Regions from separate parts of the Blautia segnis genome, predicted to be linked through region 1. Evidence: riboswitches for the same ligand, from Rfam matches in the RefSeq annotation. Region 1 holds a riboswitch; the other holds the start of a gene.
The links. A riboswitch is a leader RNA that binds a small molecule or an ion and turns the genes downstream of it on or off. The one in region 1 is predicted to bind cyclic di-GMP.

Region 1 (8,006 bases):
GAGGGCGTGAAGGGCTATTTTGAGTTTATCCAGCTGGAACGGTACCGGAACCTGCAGGGGATCCGGGATCCGCAGGAATATCTGGAAACCATCCGTGCTGACGGGTATGCCACTTCTTTTTCCTATGTAGAGAACTGCATGAAGGTGATCCGTCAGTATGAACTGACAAGATTTGATGAAGGAGGATGTGAGACTATGGCAAAGACTGCTGAGAGTGTTCTGGATGTGATGAGGGGCTGGCTGGGGTTCAGTGAGGCCAATGGAAAGTTTAAGGAGATTATTGACCTGTATAACAGTGTGAAGCCGCTTCCCAGAGGATATGCAGTGCAGTATTCAGATGAATGGTGTGATACCTGTGTGTCTGCCGCAGGGATCAAGGCGGGATGCAGTGAGCTGATCGGCAGGGAGTGCGGCGTTGAGGAGCATGTGAAGATTTTTAAAAAGCTGGGGATCTGGATTGAGGATGGTACCATCACGCCGGAGCCGGGGTATGTGATTGTCTATAACTGGGATAAGGCAGCACAGCCGAATGATGGGTACAGTGATCATATCGGTTTTGTGGAGAAGGTTTCCGGCGGAATGGTAACTGCTATTGAAGGTAACCGGGGTGAAAAGGTTGACAAAAGGGTGCTCCCTTTGGGATGGGGATATATCCGCGGGTATGCGGCTCCGCGGTATGAGAAGGCTGCGAATGAAACCGGCGGGAATACCGGTACAGGAAAGAAGAGTGTGGAAGCTGTGGCGAAGGAAGTGCTTGCCGGAAAGTGGGGGAACGGTGAGGACAGAAAGAAGAGACTGCAGGCTGCAGGATATGATTATGGGGTAGTGCAGGCGAAGGTGAATGAGCTGGTGAAAGGCAGTGGGAAAAAGAGTGTGGAAGCTGTGGCAAAGGAAGTTATTGCCGGAAAGTGGGGGAACGGCGCGAACAGGAAGAAGAAACTGCAGGCTGCGGGATATGATTATGGGGCAGTGCAGAAACGGGTGAATGAAATGTTGAAGAAATAGGGAATGGACCTGCTGTTGTCTGTAGAGAAATCTGCGGATGACGGCAGGCTTATTTTTTTGTTTGAGGTTTCAAACTTTTATGTGACAAACATAACTGTCTGTGCTATTATAAAAACGATATAAGCGAAAATGACTTTTGCGGAAACGAAAGTATCTTTATATTTTTTTTACCGGTATACTTCCTATAATGGGAATGAATACTTGCAAAGTTGATTACTAATATTTTTCTATTATTACAGGTACAATAAGAACATGTAATAGCGGAAATGAGGTATAGTTACTTGCAGATAGAGAAGTATATTGCGGATAAAATAACATCTTTATGTGAAAAGCGTGATATCAGTAAATACAGATTATCGCAGCTGTCGGGAATTTCCCAGTCGTCACTGGGAAGAATCATGGCGCAGGAAAACCTGCCGTCGCTGATCACACTTGAAAAAATATGTACAGCTTTGGGCGTGACATTATCGCAGTTTTTTCAGGAAGGTAATTCAGAGAATCTGACAGAAAAACAGAAAGAAGTTCTAGGGATATGGAACGATCTGAGTACAAATGAGCAGGAAACAGTGATGTCAATGCTGCGTGGACTTCGGAAGTAGGAGAACAGTTCGAGTATATGTATCGGCTGTTCTTTTTTTGTTTTTGAACGTTAAAACGGTAATTTTTTTCTTGTGCATAGTAGAACGTTAAAGTATAATAAAATCAGTTTTTTTGCATAAGTTTAAAAGCTATATCTATAATAAGGAAATCGGCAAACCAGATGAAAGTCTGGGACGCAAAGCTACAGGGCCTGTAAAATGGCAGCCAGTTGCATAAAATGAGGTGCACTGTCTGTCTGACGGTGCTTTTTTACGGTGTTATTTCATAGGCGTAACAATAATGATTTTATCAGGAAAGAATGAGGAAAATAAAAGTATGAAAAAGGCAAAACGTTGTCTGATTGCAGTGGTGTCAGGTGTACTTGTAGCATCTGCTGTCTTGTCTGGATGTGGACAGTCAAAGAAAGAAGTATCTAAAAATGATGATCATCTTACCGTTTATCTGTGGGAAAATCGTTTGATGAAAAATATTGCACCCTATATCCATGAACAGTTTCCTGATCAGGATATTGAATTTATTATTGGGAACAATGATACCGATTTATACAGTTATTTTAAAGAACATGATGAATTGCCGGATATCATAACAGTACGTCGATTCTCTGGAACAGATGCACAGGACTTACAGCCTTATCTTATGGATTTTGCTTCTTATGATGTTGTTTCCAAGTACTATTCTTATGCGGTGCAATATTATAAGAATGCGGAGGATGAAATCCAGTGGCTGCCAATCTGTGGTATTCCGCAGACGATCATTGCCAACAAAACACTGTTTGATCAGTATGGCATAAAGATTCCAGAAAATTATGAGGAATATGTACAGGCCTGTCAGCAGTTTTATGATAATGGCATAAAACCGTATTCCATGGATCTTGGTGAAGACTGGTCTAATAATGAAATCATCCAGGCAGCGGCAATCGGTGAGTTTACAAGCCTGGATGGTATGGAATGGCGAAACGGTGCAGAGACTGCAGCGGATGAAGTAAAGTTTGATGATACATTATGGAAACGTATTTTTTCAGAAACCAGTCAGTTTCTTAAGGACTCGCACTTTGGTAAAGAAGATATCAATATTGACATCAATACAGGAACCCAGATGTTTGTCGAGGGAAAATCAGCAATGTTTCATGGACATCCGACGGTTATGCAGCAGCTGCAGAAACAGATGGATGCAGATCTGATCCGTATTCCTTACTTTTCACAGACATCGGATGAATCCTATGTGTACATGACTCCGTCCTTAAACATTGCATTTAACAAAAACCTGGAAAAAGACCGGGAGAAACTGGATACTGCACTGGATGTGCTGGATTGTATGATTTCAGAAGAGGGGCAAAAGCTGATTGCGGATGGAAGCGGTGTTATTTCATTGAATACAGATGTTCCAACCATGATGCAGGATGTGCCTGGACTGGAAGAGGAAATTAATAATAATGCTGTTTATATCCGGTATTCCGCTCAAAAATCATTTGATGCAAGTCTTGAGGCTGTTCACGGATTACTGTCAGGGGAAATGGATGAAACACAGGCTTATGATACTTTTTGTAGTGCAATGAATCGTAAAGATCCAGAAGAAAAAGCAACGGTGAATTTTGAAAATGAATATTCTATTTCACTGAACGATAGAAATGGCCGTGATGCAGCATCTTCCATTTTAACTACGATCAGAGAAGAAAATGATGCACAGCTGGCTCTGGCACCATATTATTATTTCACTTCCTCTATGTACAAAGGAGAATGCACCAGCAGCCGGGTTGGCATGATGACAGCGAAGAGTTCAGATACAGCATTATATGTTGCAAAAATCAATGGTAAACAGGTTTGTGAACTCGTGGAAAATTATCTCGCCGATGCGGATGAGAATTTTTACGTAACCAATAAATACGAATTACCAATTGCATCCGGTATGAAAATGATCGTCAATCAAGAGGAAAGTGGATTTTCGTTAAAGGACTTAACAGTTAACGATAAGAAAATAGACAAAGAAAAGGAATACTCGATTCTTCTTACAGACACCACAATGTCTGTATTGAAAAAAATAAATTCGAAATGTGAGATTGAGCAGCTTAAAGAGACAACATTATCAAGTGCATGGATCGAAGCAATGTCAAAAGGACAGCAGCCGTCAGCACCGGAAGACTATATAGAGGTTGAACAGTAAAAGTGGAGATAGAACAAACGGTAAATAAAAGAAAAAAAATAACAAGGCTGTTGCTTATACTACTTATTATTCTTTTAAGCTTAGGTTGTATCAAGTATCTGATAAGTAAGTCTAAGAAGTATATCAGCGAAAACGGAAAAAGCAGTATGGGAGCTGTTGTTGAACAGATACAGCAGACCTATGATCTTCAGGTGAGTGGATACTACAGCCAGCTGCAGTTGGTTGAGGAATTTTTACTTCATGAGAGGGAGCTGTCTCTTGAAACGGATGTGAACAAAAGTTTCTTTGAGGCATGGGAAAAAGAATCGGAAAGTACCCTTATATTCATTCAGGAGAATGGTCAGGCAATATCAGCAGGTGGAACAAAAATGCGGATTGATATGCCAAGTAAACTTCTGCTGGACTTAAAGAATGGATACAATATTGGAAAACTGGTGCGTCTTGATTATGATCAGAAGAAAAAAGACGGTTATCTGGTTGCGATCCCATGTCAGGAATATACGATCAATGGGGAAACTTATACGGCAATTGGAACTGTGTATGATCATTCGAAACTGGATTCCATGTTAAAACTGAAAGGTTATGATGGGAATGCATATTTGTTCATGTTGGATCATGACGGAAATATTACGTATACGAACCAGAGTGGTGATAAATACCTGCGTAATTATTCTTTGTTAAAACATTTAAAAGGGGAACAGGCTATTACAGAAGAGGAAGCTGATTTGTTCAAAAAGAAGTTTGATAACAGAGAATCCGGAGTTGCACTTTTGGGAAAACAGAACCCCTATTATCTGGGGTATTGCCCGATAGAAAGCAACAACACCATTTTGGTATGCATTGTGGCAAAGGGAGTTGTTGACAATGTGCTGATGGATTACCAGAAAACGGTGCTGTTTACAACAATACTCATGGCAGGTTCTATACTTTTACTTTTTGCCGGATTATTCTACAGTATTTCCAGACTTAGTCTTGCAGATCAAAAAGCAGAATATGAAAAAAGAAATAATGAACTTCATTTACAAACAATGAAGGAAATGGAAGTAGTCAATCAAAAACTGAAAAAGGCAAAGAACGTTGCAACAGAGGCTTTACAGACAGCTGAAAATGCAAATAAGGCGAAAACGGATTTCCTGTCTAATATGTCACATGATATTCGCACACCTATGAATGCAATCATTGGTATTACATCTTTGATCAGACATGATGCAGGTAATAAAGCAAAAGTTATAGAGTATGCAGATAAAATAGATATTTCATCACAGCATCTGTTAGGAATTATCAATGATGTTTTGGATATGAGCAAGATTGAGGCAGGAAAAACGGTTTTTAAGTACTCTGATTTTTCAATTTTGGAATTTATGCAGGAACTTGACACTATATTTCATTCTCAAATATATGAAAAGCAGCAGACTTTTACAATCATAAAAGAAAATATTCACCATGAGTGGGTGAATGGTGATCAGGTTCATTTGATGCAGATTTTCAGTAATCTGCTGTCTAATGCCATAAAATATACGCAAGAGGGTGGAAAAATTCAGCTTCTGGTAGAAGAATGTGAGACAAAGTCATCTGTCTATGCAAAGTACCGCTTTTTAGTCAGTGACAATGGTATGGGAATGTCGGCAGATTTCATGGATACAATTTTTGATGCGTTTACCCGTGCGGAAAGTTCCCTTACAAACAAAATACAGGGAACCGGACTTGGAATGGCGATTACTAAGAACCTGGTTGAGGCAATGGGAGGTACCATTGATGTGGAAAGTGAACTGGGACAGGGAAGCTGTTTTGAGATTCTCATGGATCTGAAAATTGCAGAGGATAGAACGGCCGCTCTGGCAGCACAAGAAGAAACAGATGAGCAGGATGGAAATATCCTTCAGGGAATGAGATTCCTGTGTGCAGAGGATAATGAGCTGAACGCAGAGATCCTGACAGAACTGTTAAAGATTGAAGGTGCGGAATGTACTATCTGTGAAAATGGCGAAGAGATTTTGAAAGCATTTGAACAGTCTGCTCCGGGGGATTATGACATGATCCTGATGGATGTGCAGATGCCTGTTATGAATGGTTATGAGGCAACAAAGGCAATCCGCAGAAGCTCCCATGAACTGGCAAAGAAGATTCCGATCATTGCCATGACCGCCAATGCATTTTCAGAGGATATCCAGCATTCTCTGTCAGCCGGTATGAATGCACATGTTTCAAAACCGGTTGAGATGACGGTACTGGAGAAGACGATCAGAAGCATAAAATCCGGCGGGGGGGGGCACCGAACCGCAGGGCATTGAACAGTGACAAATGGTTTTGATACAGTAGTGTAATTTTATTAAATCAGAAGGTTGACAAAGAGATGTATAGAGAAATATATTTGACAGACAGACAGACAGACAGACAGACAGACAGACAGGAGATTTAATATGATTTCGAGAGCAAAGAAATATGTGGCAGTGTTACTGGTTTTTGTATGCGTGTGTATGATATTTTCTCCCCTGACTGCATATGCGGCCGAGGATAGTTCGCAGCATGAAACTGTCAAAGTCGGTTTCTTTGCCATGGATGGTTATCATGTGATGGATGAAGAAGGCAACCGCAGTGGGTATGGCTATGATTTTCTTCGGTTGATGGCCCGTTATTGGGATGTAGATTACGAATATATCGGATATGATAAGAGCTGGGATGATATGCAGCAGATGCTTGAAGATGGCGAGATCGACATGGTAACATCTGCCCGCAAAACACCGGACAGAGAAGAAAAGTTTGATTTTTCACGTCCGATCGGAACCAATTATGGGATGCTGACCGTCCGCAGTGACAACAGCACGATTGTGGACGGCGATTACAGCACTTACAACGGTATGCGTGTGGCGCTTTTGAACGGAAACACCCGGAATGAAGAGTTTGCGGATTTTGCAGACAACAAAGGATTTACATATGTTCCATCTTATTTTGATACGACCGCAGAGATGGAGGAAGCCCTTCAGAGCGAAAAAGTTGATGCGATTGTTACCAGTTCTCTGAGAAAAACAAACAATGAGCGAATCGTGGATAAATTTGGCAGCAGCGATTTCTATGTCATTGTTAAAAAGGGCAATACAGAATTGCTGAATGAGATCAATTATGCGATCGATCAGATGAATGCGGTTGAGGGTGACTGGAAAACGACGCTTTACAATAAAAATTATGAAAGCATAGAAACTAAGAATCTGGAATATACGGAGAAAGAAAAAAGTATTATTTCACAGTATTCCAAGGACAACCCGCTGCATGTTCTGTGTGATCCGACCCGTTATCCATATTCTTATAATGAAAATGGTGAGATGAAGGGTATTATCCCGGATTACTTCCGGAAAATTGCAGACTATGCCGGGATTTCCTATGAGTTTCTTACACCTGCCACCAGAGATGAGTATATTGCTTATCAGAAAAATAAGGAAACCACAGATATGAGCATCGATGCGCGCCTGGAAACAGATAACTATGCTGAGACGAAAAAATGGGGGATTACTGCACCTTTCATTACGATGCAGCTGGCAAGGGTGACACGGCGTGACTTTGATGGAAAAATTAATGTTGTTACTACTGTTGACCAGACAGCATCAAATTCAATTGAAGATGCAATGGCACCCGGTGCAGAAAAACTGATGTGCAGTACCCGACAGGAAATGATGGAAGCTGTCCGTGAGGGTAAAGCAGATGCCGCCTTCGTCTACTATTACATGGCACAGGCGTTTGTGAACAGTGACACTACGGGCACCATGACATATACTCTGCTGGAACAGCCTACATTCACCTACCGCATGGTAATTTCATCAACTGAGAACCATGCGCTGGCTGGTATTCTGACGAAAGCAATGTATGCCATGCCCCAAAATCTTGTTGAAGATCTTGCAGCACAGTATACCACATACAAAGCAACAGAGCTGACATTTGTTGACTGGATACGTCTGCATCCTGTTGTTACTGTTTGGGTTCTTCTTATTTTTGGATGGCTGCTGACTACTATGGCTGTGATAATGGTGCGTCTCAGTGCAAGAAAAAAAGCTCAGAAGGCGGCCCAGGAGAAAGCTGAGGAAATGGCGGAACTGGCAGAGCATGCACAGGCTGCAAACAAGGCAAAAACAGCATTTCTGTCACATATGTCCCATGATATGAGGACACCGATGAATGCAATCATAGGATTTACCGGTATTGCAATGAAAAACAATCCGTCAGGCGAAGTGAAAAATTGTCTGGAAAAG
Region 2 (8,006 bases), 110 kb from region 1:
AGTCCCGGGAGCTGTATTGCAAAACTGTGTCAGAGCAGATTTGCCATCTACAGTCCTGGTTACAACCATCCCTTTTTCTTCCAATAAAACTACTGCTATCTCCGCATTTAAATCATTGTCCTCTGCCAAAAGAACATGCAAACCCTGTAAATCCATATCTTTCCTTAAATTTTCTTCCTTTTCAGTCAATACCTGTTCTGCTATAAGCAGGGGGATTTCTACCGTAAAGGTTGAGCCAATACCTTGTCTGCTGCTGACTTCAATTTTCCCACCCATAAGATTTACATACTGTTTGGCAATGGCCATTCCCAGTCCGGTTCCCTTATAACTGGTTCTTGCTCCATCATTTTCCTGACTGAACTCATCAAATATTCTTGCCTGGAATTCCTCACTCATACCAATTCCGGTATCCGATATACGATAGCGCACGATTATATGGTGCTCATCATTACCCAGACTGTTTTCTGCAATAAATGAAATAGTGCCTCCGTCTTTTGTAAATTTGACTGCATTGCTGATAATGTTGAGCAATACTTCCCTGATTCTGAGTTCATCTGCCATTACATAGGGGTTTTTAAGTTCTTCTCTTGAAACATAAAAATTAAGGTCACGGTTTTCCATATATCCCCTTGCAATCGACAAAACAGTATTTATCATATCCCTGAGATCTACCGGTACTGGTTTATATTCCAGTTTACCACTTTCAATGCGGCTGATATCCAACACATCGTTGATCAGTGTCATCAGATATTCGGAACTCTGCCTGATCTTTTTCAGACAATTCTCCACTTCTTCGTCCGGCTTCCTCTTCAGGGCAATATCTGTAAATCCGACAATTGCATTCATTGGTGTCCTGATGTCATGGGACATATGGTTCAGGAATGTTGTTTTTGCAATATTCGCCGCATTTGCATTCTGTGCTTCTTTCAACGCTTCCATTTGTTTTTTCCTGCTTACGGAAAGGAAATAGACCAGAAGAAGCAGTACAAAAATAATCACAAATGAAATTCCGATAGCGAAGTCGGCATACTCTGCAAGGACATCCTGCAAGGTCATTTTCTTTTCTGAAACGGAATTCTGCGCAAGGACAACGCCATTTAAAATATTGGATGACTGCTCAATTGCTTTATTGATAATGGTAGCTGCTCTTCTGTTTCCTCTCGTTGTAAACATCGCTAATTCCTGCCGTTTTGCCATTTCTGCAAATGACAGACTTTTGGTCAGTGGACTTTCATTAAGAAGATTGATTTTTGAAGAGGGAATAACCGTTGCTCCTACTTTTCCCTTTGCTACTGCCTCCAGGCATTCCTCTTGTGTGTCATATTGTTTGATCTCTGCATCTGGAAAAAGAAGGGACACCATCAATTCCGAATACAGTGAGGTCTCTGTCGCTGCGATTGCAGAGAGACTGCTGCTATATTCTTTCCCCTGGTAAATAACAACCGGCGTAATATCAAAGATTACATCCGTCAAAACCACCTGAAACTGTTCCTGCATATAAAGATCCTGAATGATAGGACCGGCAATATCTATTTCACCAGATTGCAATGCCTCGTTCATCTGCACTCCCGTGGAACAGGGAACTGCCTTGATCGTGATTTCATATTTTTCCTGGACAGTGTTCAAAACGGTTCCAAGGATTCCTGTCAGTTTCCCATTTTCTTCACCGCAAAAAGGAAGATTATCCTTTAGATATCCCACACGGATTGTATTTTCATGTGCATCCAGCCATTGTTTTTCTTCCTTGTTGAGTGCATAATTTATGACCGCTTTTCCTTCATAACGGGCATACAGCTTGCTGCTGTAGTCCGTTTCTGTGTTGTTGATTTCTTCCAGGGCAGAATTTAATTCCTTTAACAGATCTGGTCTGGATTTTGATACACCAAAATAACAGTCACTTGCCCCGATATTGGCAATGGCAATAAAATCGCTGTTGACAGACAGTGCCGGAATCACAAGAGCCTCCAGTTCATCTGCATCCAGTTTTTCTATCATTTCATCATAGCCTTTACAGGCAACAACCTCTGCCTGGATCTGATTGCTGTCCAGCCATTTTTCCAGAAGTTCTTTCTGATAGCTTCCATCTGCAACACCGATACGGCAGCCATTTATCTGCTTTAGATCACCATCCGTAAGGTCCGCATGGTCCTCCCTGGTATAGATCCAGTATCGTTCCGTTAGCTCCTCATAAGAAGAAAAATTGATAGCTTCTGCTCTTTCCTGTGTATAACTGACATTTCCAAGTATATCTATTTCTCCAGCTTCCAGCATATCCAGGCACTCTTTAAAGGAAGCATAGACATATTCATACTTCCAGCCGGTTATATAAGAAATTTTCTGAAGATACTCATAGCCTGCTCCCTGCTTGTGTTCCCCGGAACCGCCTTCCTGAAAATTGGAATATGGAAAATACCCGACTCTCACGGTTTTATTTTCTTCTTCCATTGCCTGAGTTGTTTCCCCGTCACTTTTTATCTCCGACGCATAAACAGAAGCTGATACAAAAAGCAGCATAATAATTGCAAAAATGCTCAAACATAATCTTTTATTCTTATTTTTTCCTATCTTTTTATTTATTCTTTTCATCTTTATTATCCTGCTGTTGTTCTTCCCAGTCTGTCAGTTTTTCTGTTTATTCAATACAGAAAGAATGGCCACTCTCAGTTTCTCAATATCAATGGGTTTCGCTATATGTTCATTCATGCCCGCATCAAATGCTCTTTTTTTGTCTTCCTCAAAAGCATTTGCTGTCATGGCAATGATCGGGATCTCTGCCTTCTTTTTATCATTTAAATGCCGGATACACTGGGTTGCCTGATAGCCATCCATGTTTGGCATCTGGATATCCATAAGTATCAGATCATAAGTTCCCGATGACATTTTGCGACAGCTTCTGCTTTTCTTGCCTTTCTTAAAAGTACGAGTATATTTGTAAGTGGAACACTCTTGAAGTCTTGATCGTTATCATATATCAGTGCCTGAAGCATTTCATCATAATCATTGCAGTCCTGTATCTTAAATTTCAGTGTCTGATTCCCCAGACAGTCTTTGGCATAAGAGATATATTCTGCCAGCATACCCGTAAGTTTTTCTTTCACCCAGGATTTTTCTCCGCCTGTAAGACTCCGATTATACTCAAGCGTAAAGTACTTCTTATACAGATCTGCCTTAAAAAAAGGACTCTTTATTTATTGCAAAATATATGCCCGATTTGCCAATAGTAGTAACCGAAGATATTCCCTATTCAGACCAGATGGATTCCTCCAGAGATACAAAAGCATCCATCTCATGACTTCGCAGTTTATCTGGGAAGTCTTTTAGTCATGTCTAAATTTAAAAGCACCTACTTTTCATCTTAAGAATTCTGCGTTGCAGGATTCTTACCGCTTTTTAATCAGGATTGCGAACTTGTTTCGCAATTACCTATCATGTACTATTAATAATTCATGTTATAATAAAAGCACTGCCAAACAGACAGTGCACCTCACTTTATGCAACTGGCTACCATTTTACAGGTCCTGTAGCTTTGCGTCCCAAATTTTCATCTGGTTTGCCGATTTCCTTATTATAGCTTTTAAAATTATACAAAAAACTGATTTTATTATACCCCCTTACTCCGCTTTGCACAAGGAAAACATCCGGGCTACGTAGGCCGAATTCGGGTGAAATATACCGCAAAGTGGGGCGTGCAGATTGCAGGAATGATTTTTCAAACCCTTAGAACTTCTTTCTGTTTTTCTGTCAGATTCTCCGAATTACCTTCCTGAAAAAACTGTGATAATCTGTATTTACTGATATCACGTTTTTCACATAAAGATGTTATTTTATCCGCAATATACTTCTCTATCATATTCATAAGCGTCCCTAAGCGGTTTTCGCCTTTTTTTCGCCGTTTTCTTCAGCATAGGAAATCATACTTAACATATCAGCCACCTCCTTTTGCCGGACCGGTTTAGCAGCTTGCACCTGTTTGCAATTCAAGTCAGGTACAATACCGAAACGCCTTATCTGTCAAAATCCTTGCAAAGATCAGTCCCAGCGGAAGTGCTGCAATGATCAGAAGCGCAGCTGCAAACCAGGATGCGGAAAGGGATAAGGACATGATTCCAAGGTTATAAAATCCACGGTATAAATAAAGCCCCGGTACCATGATCACAATAGAAGGCACTGTCACGGAAATCCTTGGATAGCCCACCTTATTTTTCAGAAGGGAGGCCAGAAGCCCAGCTGTCAGAGCTCCGATAAATGCGGCCACTGCCGGAGGTAAGGTGGCGAGATCCACAAGCTCCAGCCGCAGGGTATTTGCAATTGCACCAAGTACTGCCGTAGAACAGGCAAGCCTTACCGGACTGTTAAACATGATGGAGAAACCGAACACGCCGAAAAAGCTTGCAATAAGCCGTGTGAGAATCCACATTGCAGCAGACATATGGATCTTTATAAAATCCACCGGCTGTAAGTGAAGAAGCATGGCCATGATCCAGGCAGACATAGTGGCTACCAGGACAATAATCAGTGCATAAGTAAGCCTTTCCATACCAGAACGCATATCCAGCTTTGCCAGGTCGATTCCGCTGGTAATAAAGGGGAAGCCAGGGATGATAAAAAGCATGGCACAGATATATCCTGCTTCATGCTGAATGGAAATCCCAAACAGGATTTCCCCTAATTTTAATAATCCTGCATATACAAAGCATGCCAGGGAGACAGATGTAACAATACCCAGAAACAAAGTAAAATGATGCTTGGTCAGCTTGCAGCGAAGGAAATTTCCAAGTCCTGCTCCAATAAAAGCACAAAACATCTCTACTGGTCCTCCGCCTAAAAGAAAGGTAAATCCACAGCATGCAATGGCGGCAGCCAGTCCCAGGGCTGCCGGGGAATAAAGGCCATGGATCCTTTCAATCTCATCCAGATAGCTGTGAAGCTCTTCCCCGGACATGTTTTTTCCCTCTGTTTCAAAGTTACGGATAAAATGCTCCAGCCGGTTCAGCTTTGACGTATTCACCCCTGTATTGGTAAGGCATAAAGACTGGGTAAAGCCGTTTTCCCCGTCAAAACAGGTGTACTCAATGGACATCAGTCCGATATCTGCGGTACAGGTAATTCCCATTGCTTCGGCCAGGGCATTCATGGAGCTTCGGACCCTCCAGGCTCCAGTCCCACAGGATAAAAACATGATCCCCACACGTCCGATAATGGAAGCCTTTTCGGTGATGCTTGCATTTATAACGGGGGTATTTTGGCCATTTGCATCGGTGTATTCATGCCACTCCACGTCCATATGATTTTTTCTGACCATCTCTGGCTGCATAAGCCCACTTCCTTCCGAAAAGTCCCTTTATAATTTCAGGCTGTCATTTCCTGCAAGTTCCATCATCCGCTCCCTGCAGGCAAGGACGATCCCGTCAATTTCCTCCATATGCTGGAGCATTTTCTTTTCAAATTCATGGATGGGAAGCAAAACGCCAAGTTCATCAAAGGGTTTCTCTGGATTTTCTTTTTTTACGCCGGTCTCCTGTCCATAAAAAACCACTGCACGGGGTGCTGCCTGCTGGATCTCCTGGAAAGTCTTCCATACAACCGCATAGGCCTGCGCCTCTGTAAGCCCCAGCTTGCAGGTATCCGGAAGTGCATAGAGGATTAAAATCCCACGCTGGCGCTCTTCTTTTTCCTCTTTAATTTCCAGCCCATCCGTGTAAGAGCGTACAATGTCATATCCATCTGCCAGGTAAAGTCTGGATCTTGGTACACATTCATGCCGGTCAAAGGTTTCCTTAAATTTTCCATAGTCATGGGCGGAAACCATCTTTCCAGCATCTTTAAGAAGCTCTCCTTCCACATTGGTAAGAAGGACCGGATTCTCTCCTGCCTTTCCGTGGAATTTTCTTGGGATCAGATAGGCTTCGCGGAGCAGATCAAACATACTTTTTCCGCACAATTCCAGAAGAAGGGCACTTACATCCCCGTTCTGGTAAGCGTGAAAGAGTACCTGCAAAAAGTGGTCCGGATCCTCATCCACCAGCATATGTTCATCATCCAGATACTGGTAAAACACTTCACGAAGTCTTCTTGATGCCTCCGGGGAAGCCAGGATTTTGGAAAAAATATCTTCTACAGCATGTTCTCTTGGTAAAACTGTTTTCATACTAAAACGCCTCTTTTTCTGTTTGGATCATGATGAGAGCTGTACTTATCTCTTTTCAGGAGGGATTATAGCATTGTTATAGTCATACCGCAATAGAATGAAAATTTTCTCTTTCATATCATATTTTTATGTCTGCCATATCATTGACCGTTGTATGTGTTTTCCATTACAAGTTTCCATGAAATAAAATTTGTGAAAAATACCGTATCTTATCATCGGTCCCCCAGCAGATCATTCCCACCGCATCTGCCATTTCCTGGGCATCAACACAGTAGGCGGACATGCAGGAATGGTGCCTGTAAGGACCAGCGGACATGATCAGCAGGTCTGTATTTCCAGATTCCATTATTTTAGAGGCCAGCTGTTCGGTGAGTTTATTGTGCGCAAGCTTCGCCATTTTGTAGTCCATATCCTTGTTTTGTATCGTCTGGAGAATAAGCGCTTTTTCATAGGCGAATACCCTTTGTTTCATAGATTCTACTGTTCCGCATTCAGGTGGACAGGCGGGATTCACGTTGTAACATCCACACTGATTTTCTTCACAAAACTTTCGATATTCCGGTTTGAACACAAGTTTTTGTGTATCCATGATTGCCGCATTTGAAAACCCAAGTTTTTTTGCTTCTTTGATGTAATCCATAGGATACCTCCTCCAAGTTTTTTACAACTCACTAAAATTTTCTCCATACGCTGGTTTTAAACCCGCCCAGCTACAATTGTGTTTTTTAATTCCCTTGCCGCAGCGCCCATAGGATGCTGGCTGTCATACACCAGACAGATCTGACGCTCCGGGATTTCGTCTTTTAGTGGGATCTGTACGATTTCTTTTTTCAGAAGGGATGGGGCTGCCATTGGCTGGGGCAAAAAGGCAAGGCCAAGTTCACATTTTACCAGCGGCAGGATCTGGTCCGCAGTGGCGGCTTCCGTATCCGGGGAAAGATCCAGGCCATGGGATAAAAATACACTGTTGTAAAATTTATAGGTCATAGTTTCCCGTCCAAGAGAAATCAGCGGATAGTTCTTTACCTCCCGAAGAGAAAGCTCCTGGCTTCCAAGGGCGGTAAACGTGGTACCGCCAACCAGGATCTCCTGGAAGGGCATGAGCATGATCTGTTTCAACGGGGAATCCACCTCTGCCGGAGTGGAAACTACTGCAAAATCGATCTTTCCACTTTTTACGGATTCAATGGCTTCCGGGGTAGAATGGTTATAAAGCTTCAGCCGGATTCCCGGATAAGTCATATGGAAGTTTTTTAATTTGTCTAACAGAAAAATATTCAGGGCAGTTTCACTGGCGCCAATGGCTACACTTCCGTGGGAAAGCCCGGAGCTGTCCGCCAGCTCCTCTTCTGCAACCTGGAACTGCTCCATTGCACCAAGCACATGGGTATAAAGCCGTTCTCCTTCCGGGGTAAGCTGTACCCCACGGTTAGTACGGATAAATAAAGTGGTATTCAGCTGCTGTTCCAGACAGTTCATGGCCCGGGTGATGTTAGGCTGGCTGTTGTTTAAAGCCTGGGCTGCCTTGGTAAAGTTGTGGTATTTTGCCACATAATAAAAAATTTTGTAATATTCGAAATTTACGTCCATAATATTTTTCCTTTTCTTTTGACATATCATATGTTTATTCCAACTATATCAATTATAGTTTTTACTTATTCCTGCGTCAAGCGTATTATGTACCCGAATAAAAAAGAACACTGTGACAGGGCCAAAAGCTGTTCATTGTAATATGGCAGCCCGGACAGTTTTCAAAGGAGGAACAAATGCTTACAGCAGTAACCGGTATTAACTGGGGCGATGAAGGAAAAGGACGTGTGATCGATCTTTTAGCGGAGCAGGCAGATGTGGTCGTCCG

Region 2: it holds a riboswitch for cyclic di-GMP, as region 1 does, so the genes downstream of both, H8S54_RS18380 (hypothetical protein) here and H8S54_RS17145 (ABC transporter substrate-binding protein) in region 1, are expected to answer to the same signal.

Annotation. Positions count from the first base shown of each region.
Region 1 covers NZ_JACOOT010000039.1:170,869-178,874, reverse strand. Annotated here, with positions in the region: gene H8S54_RS17155 (glucosaminidase domain-containing protein) at 1-1,005, shown strand, start outside; gene H8S54_RS17150 (helix-turn-helix domain-containing protein) at 1,287-1,604, shown strand; cyclic di-GMP riboswitch class I at 1,746-1,821, shown strand; gene H8S54_RS17145 (ABC transporter substrate-binding protein) at 1,921-3,765, shown strand; gene H8S54_RS17140 (ATP-binding protein) at 3,912-6,056, shown strand; gene H8S54_RS17135 (transporter substrate-binding domain-containing protein) at 6,186-8,006, shown strand, end outside.
Region 2 covers NZ_JACOOT010000039.1:57,997-66,002, forward strand. Annotated here, with positions in the region: gene H8S54_RS16630 (ATP-binding protein) at 1-2,586, opposite strand, end outside; gene H8S54_RS16635 (response regulator) at 2,620-2,880, opposite strand; gene H8S54_RS18380 (hypothetical protein) at 2,856-3,098, opposite strand; cyclic di-GMP riboswitch class I at 3,490-3,565, opposite strand; gene H8S54_RS19205 (DUF6783 domain-containing protein) at 3,612-3,692, opposite strand; gene H8S54_RS19210 (DUF6783 domain-containing protein) at 3,663-3,767, shown strand; gene H8S54_RS16645 (threonine/serine exporter family protein) at 3,983-5,314, opposite strand; gene H8S54_RS16650 (DUF4866 domain-containing protein) at 5,342-6,148, opposite strand; gene H8S54_RS16655 (DUF2284 domain-containing protein) at 6,315-6,788, opposite strand; gene H8S54_RS16660 (LysR family transcriptional regulator) at 6,845-7,738, opposite strand; gene H8S54_RS16665 (adenylosuccinate synthase) at 7,915-8,006, shown strand, end outside.